Linked DNA regions of Polyangium spumosum. The protein of the gene in region 2 interacts with the protein of the main gene of each other region in a pairwise test. Links are inferred from orthologs where the notes say so. Each region holds a gene or a part of one and is shown on either strand. Other genes may lie near its edges.

What was found. Proteins that work in one complex are often made in the same cells at the same time.
Region 1: the proteins of rho (region 2) and yhbY interact in binary tests that used the Escherichia coli proteins (3 or more experiments, as listed by UniProt). The link is inferred for Polyangium spumosum from one-to-one orthologs.

What each region holds. Positions count from the first base shown.
Region 1 is NZ_WJIE01000014.1:232-2,953, forward strand. The notes cover bases 54-2,722. They hold yhbY (ribosome assembly RNA-binding protein YhbY), read right to left. Parts: upstream 1,705-2,722; coding sequence 1,402-1,704; downstream 54-1,401. Other genes in these bases: GF068_RS33800 (hypothetical protein), read left to right, coding at 1,146-1,388; GF068_RS33810 (host attachment protein), read left to right, coding at 1,863-2,339; GF068_RS33815 (MATE family efflux transporter), read left to right, coding at 2,400-2,722.
Region 2 is NZ_WJIE01000006.1:221,445-224,375, reverse strand. Bases 54-2,931 are described here. They hold rho (transcription termination factor Rho), read right to left. Parts: upstream 2,178-2,931; coding sequence 930-2,177; downstream 54-929. Other genes in these bases: GF068_RS21895 (tetratricopeptide repeat protein), read left to right, coding at 2,857-2,931; yccX (acylphosphatase), read left to right, coding at 2,531-2,809; GF068_RS21910 (GAF domain-containing protein), read right to left, coding at 54-772. Also shown: more of GF068_RS21910, read right to left, coding at 1-53. UniProt on the Escherichia coli protein: Facilitates transcription termination by a mechanism that involves Rho binding to the nascent RNA, activation of Rho's RNA-dependent ATPase activity, and release of the mRNA from the DNA template.

The sequences.
Region 1 (2,722 bases), on a different replicon or contig from region 2:
GCGGGAACGGCGCCTGCGGCCATGGCTGCGCCGTGGCCCCCGGGCGGCGGCGTCGGGGCGGGCAACCACCCCGGCGCGCTCGGCGGCGGCGCGGGCGGCGGCACCGAGCCGGTCGTCTTCCGCTCGCGCGCGGCCTGCGCGATCTGCCCGATACGATCCACGAGCAACCGGCCCTCGTGCGGCGCGAACGGCAAGAGCGCGTGGGCGAACGCGTGCACGCTCCGGAAGCGCGCCTCGACGTCCTTCGCGAGCGCCCAGCCGATCACCGTGTCGAGCTCCTTCGTCACGTCGCCGCGGAGCTGCGAGACCGGCATCGGATCGTCGCGCGTGATCTGCAACATCAGGTGCGCGGCTTCGCCCTGGAACGGCGGGCGACCCGCGAGCATCTCGTAGAGGATCGTCCCGAGCGACCAGACGTCCGTGCGCGCGTCGACATCCTTCGCCTTGCGCACGAGCTCCGGCGACGCGTACGGCGTCAGGCCGAACATCGCCGTGCCCGTGATCTCGCCCATCGCGTCCTGCGCGCCGCCGAGCAGCTTCGCCGTGCCGAAGTCGGTGATCTTGAGCATCGGCGCGCCGCCCGTCCGTTGCGTGACGAAGAGGTGCGACGGCTCGAGGTCGCGCACGACGATGCTGTTCGCGTGCGCCTCGGCGACGGCCTCGCAGGCTTGCAGCACGAAGAGGATCGCGTCGTGCAGCGGCAGCGGCCCGGTCTTGCGCACGTGGCGCTCGAGGTCGGTGCCCTCGAGGTACTGCCGGACGAGGTAAAACGTCCCGTCCGCCTCGTTGCCGACGTCGATGATGCGGGCGACGTGCTCGGAGGCGATCTTCGACAGGGCGCGCGCCTCGCGGCGGAAGCGCTCGATCTCGCGCTGATCGGCCTGGTGGGGCAGGAGCAGCTTGATGATGGCCCGCTGGTCGAACGACGTGTGGAACGCGTCGACCGTGAGCCCGTGTTTACGCCCGAGGATGGCGCGAACGCGGTACTTACCGCCGATCAGGGCGCCGGGGTGGATGTCGTTGGCGGAGCGCATGAATCGTCGTTGTCGGCGAACCGGATCGCGCGGACATTCTTGCATGCCCGCGGCGGGAGGACTAGCAACGTGGTGTCCCGTCCGGGCCGAGAGAGCCCCACGCGCCGCACCATGAAGCGCTACCAACCTGGCCCCTACGACAACCTCCCCGACGTACGGGACGGCCTGACCCGCAAGGAGCGCATCGTCCTCTGGGTCCTGCACCAGACGCAGGAGGAGCTCCGGGGCCGCAACGTGCCCACGGCGATGCTCTACGGCCGCGTGGTCGAGCACATCGACATGAGCGTCGAGGAGCTGCAGAGGATCCTCGGCCGCCTGGCCGCTCCGCAAGAAGAGCTCCGCGGCAAACGCTGACGGCCGGCCGCGCTCAGCCGGCCTTCGGCAAGCTGATCTTCGGCTCCTTCGGGTGACGCCGGTAGAGCAGGATCGTCCGCCCGAGCATCTGGACGAGCTCGGCGCGCACGGCCGGCGGGATCTTCTCGGCGAGATCGCCGCGCTCGTCCGGGCACTCCGTCCCCACGCGCACCTTGACCAGCTCGTGTTGCTCGAGCGCTTGGTCCACGGCGGAGACGATGCCCTCGGTCAGCCCGTGTTTCCCGAGCTGGACCACGGGATCCAGGTGATGGCCGAGCGCGCGCAGGTGGCGGCGCTGCTTTCCGGTCAGGCTCATGCGGTTCTCTTTTTTGGTCGGCACGTTCGGTAAGGAGCGGCCGGCCTAGCCCCCCGGCACCTCCACGTCAAGCGCGCCCGCGCTCCATTGCCGGACGCACCCGACCCCTCCATGTTCCCTGCGTAGCGCCGGGGAGGCGCGAGAGGGAGGAGGGACGCGTGCAAGAGGAACGCGTGCAGGAGACGGAACGGACCACGTTCGTGCTCATCGCCGATGCCAGCCGAGCTCGCCTGTTCCGGCGGGGCTCCGAGGAGACCGCCGCGCTCGAGCTCATCGAGGAGTTCGAGCACCCCGAGAGCCGCGCCATGGCCCGCGATCTCATGGCGGACAAACCCGGCCGCGCCTTCACCGGCGGCGGCCAGGTCGCCGGCCGCAGCGCCAAGGAGTACACCACCGACCCGAAGGAGGTCGAAGCCCAGAAATTCGCGCGTAGCCTCGCCGATCGGCTCGCCTCGCTCTACGACGCGCACGCCTTCCGCGAGCTCGTCCTCGCCGCGCCGCCGAAGTTCCTCGGCCTCCTGCGCGCCACGCTCGCGGCCCACACGAACCACGTCGCGGACACCGTCGTCGCCTCGCACGAGAAGGACTACACCCAGCTCGACGTGCGCACGCTCGCCGAACGTATCGCCGCCTGATCCTCGGGCACGGAATCGTCGGAGCGCGCCTGCCGGCGTGAGGTATACCGGGGCCCTTCCATGAGCGACGTGGCCCCGATCTCCAGCACTTCGCGCATCGAGGACGAGCCGACCGGAGGCACGCGGACCGTACGCGCCGAGCTGCGCGAGCTCGCCGTCCTCGGCGGCCCCATCACCCTGAGCTTCGTCGCCAACCAGATGCTCGGGTTCGTCGACGTCGCCATGGTCGGCCGCCTCGGCGCGACCTCGCTCGCCGCCACGGGCATCGGCAACGGCATCTTCTTCACCATCAGCATCGTCGGCATGGGCGTCGTCCTCGGCATGGATCCGCTCGTCTCGCAGGCCGCGGGCGCGAACGATCACGCCCGCGCGCGCGCCGTCCT
Region 2 (2,931 bases):
CGCTCTCGCCCTCGTCGACGAGCAGGCCGCCGGCGCGCGCGTCACACGCCTTCGAGGCCTCGGCGATGACGGCGCGCGAGAGCTCTTCGAGCGACGAGGCGCCGCTCATCGCCGTCTCGAGCTCGAAGAGCAGCTTCAGATCGGCGACGCGGTGCTCGAGCTGCTCCTTCGTCTCGACGAGCTGCATGTTCTTCTGGATGACCGAGAGGAACAGGCGCGAGTTGTCGATGGAGACGGCGGCCTGCGTGGCGAGCGCCGAGAGCAGCTCCTCGTCGTGCTGGGAGAACTCGCCCTTGCCGCCGTGTTTGTTGAGCACCTGCACGACGCCGATCGTGCGGCCGACGTGGTTGCGCATCGGCGCGGCGAGGATGGAGCGGGTGCGGTAGCCCGTGAGGTCGTCCCACGTGCGCTGGAAGCGTTTGTCGCGGTAGGCGTCCTTGACGCGGGCGATCTTGCCGTGCTTGGCGACGTGGCCGGCGATGCCTTCGCCGACGGGCAGCTCGATCGAGCGCACCTCGCCGCCGAGGATGACGCGCGAGAGCAGCATCTTTCGTTGCTCGTCGAGCAGGTAGAGCGTGGCCCGGTCGGCCTCGAGCAGCTCCGTGATCTTGCCGAGGATGAGCTCGAGGAGCTGGTCGAGGTCGAGCGTGGAGCCGAGCGCGAGCCCCACGTCGCGCATCGCGCGGACGGTCTTCTCCGAGCGTTCGAGCCTGGCCTCGAGTTCCTCGACCTTGGCCGTGAGCTCTCGCAGGCGGTCCGCCTTACCGGTCACGCTACGACGCTAACACGCCTGAGGCCGGCGCTACAGCGCTCCCGTAAAAACGCAACGATCGCGCGGTTTGCCCAAGGGACGGGCAGGGCAGGGGAGGGGGAGGGGAGGGGGAAGGACACGAAAGGGGCCCCCGAGAGGAGGCCCCTCCGGGCCGGACTTACTGATTCATGGATTCGAGGAACTCCTGGTTCGTCTCGGTGCGGCTCACCTTGTCGAGCAGGAACTCCATCGAGTCGATGACGTTGAGCGGGTGCAGGAGCCCGCGGAGCAGCCACACGCGCTGGAGGATCCACTCGGGCAGGAGCATCTCTTCCTTGCGCGTCGCGCTCTTGTTGATGTCGAGGCAGGGGAAGATGCGCTTCTCCATGAGCTTGCGATCGAGGTGGATCTCGCTGTTGCCCGTGCCCTTGAACTCCTCGAAGATCACCTCGTCCATGCGCGAGCCCGTGTCGACGAGCGCCGTCGCGATGATCGTGAGCGAGCCGCCCTCCTCGACGTTACGCGCGGCGCCGAAGAAGCGCTTCGGCTTGTGCAGCGCGTTCGAGTCGACGCCGCCGGAGAGGATCTTGCCGCTCGGGGGGACGACGGTGTTGTAGGCGCGGGCGAGGCGCGTGATCGAGTCGAGCAGGATGACCACGTCGTGCTTCTGCTCGACGAGGCGCTTGGCCTTCTCGATGACCATCTCGGCGACCTGCACGTGACGCGTCGCGGGCTCATCGAAGGTCGAGCTGATCACCTCGCCCTTGATGTTGCGCTGCATGTCCGTGACCTCTTCGGGCCGCTCGTCGATGAGCAACACGATGAGCGTGGTGTCCGGGTGGTTCGAGCTGATCGCGTTGGCGATGTTCTGGAGGAGCACGGTCTTGCCGGCGCGGGGCGGCGAGACGATGAGGCAGCGCTGGCCCTTCCCGATCGGGCAGAGCATGTCGATGATGCGCGTCGAGAAGCCCTTCTGGCCGTTCTCGATGTTGAACTTCTGCTGCGGGTAGAGGGGCGTGAGGTTGTCGAAGAGGATCTTGTCGCGCGCGACCTCGGGCGAGACGAGGTTGATCTTGTCGACCTTGAGCAGGGCGAAGTACGCCTCGCGCTCCTTCGGGGGCCGGATCGGGCCGCTCACCGCGTCGCCCGTGCGCAGGTTGAAGCGCCGGATCTGCGAGGGCGAGACGTAGATGTCGTCCGGACCGGGCAGGTAGTTGTAGTCGGGCGCCCGCAGGAAGCCGAAACCGTCGGGCAGGCACTCGAGCACGCCTTCGCCGTAAACGGGCTGATCTTGCGCGGCCAGGGCCTGGAGCAGCGCGAAGATGAGCTCCTGCTTGCGCAGACCAGCGGCCCCTTCGATGTTGAGCCCCTTGGCCATCTGCACGAGATCGGCCATCGACTTCTGCTTCAGTTCACGCAGGTGCATCGATCGAAAACTCCACGGAGGGGTGTCGGCCGGTCGCGGCGCGGTCCCCGAGGTCGGTAGGGTTGTGGGAAGGTCTTGCTTTTCGAGTTGACCCTTATCGGGCCGAATCTCGTGGATGCCCGCCCCTGGGAAGGGCGGTTCGACGGACTGTGAGAGGCGTCCCCAGTGAGGGGGCGCGGCCGGGCGCGAGGCCCTTCGGGCGGGGACTCTATCAAGCGATACTGCCCTGTCAATCGGCCGCGTCGCTCGCGCGTCGGCTTCTTCAGGGGCGGATCGTTCCACCACCACGCCCCCGGGGCCGATCCGACGAGGTTGCCTCACCCGCGACGTGCGAGTAGGAATCGGACGGTCCGATGGGGCTGAAACAAGTGCATCTGCACGTGAAGGGACGCGTCCAGGGCGTCTATTTCCGGGCGTCGACGCAACGCGAGGCCAAGCGCCTCGGCCTCTGCGGCTGGGTGAAGAACCGCCCGGACGGAGGCGTCGAGGTCCTCGCCGAAGGCGAAGAGGACGGCCTCAAAGAGCTCATCGCCTGGGCGCAAAAAGGTCCGAGCGCGGCGCGCGTGGAGCGCGTCGACGTTCGATGGCGCGGTTTCCAGGGCGATTTTTCCGACTTCCGTATCGTCGAATGATCGGCCCTGGAAGGGCGGCGCGCTCGCCTGTCGTTCTCGGGGGCACCGTGAATCACTTCTCGAAGCTCGCTTCGTCGTTCGTTCTGGTCTCGGCGCTCGCGCTCGTGCCCCTGCACGCGTTC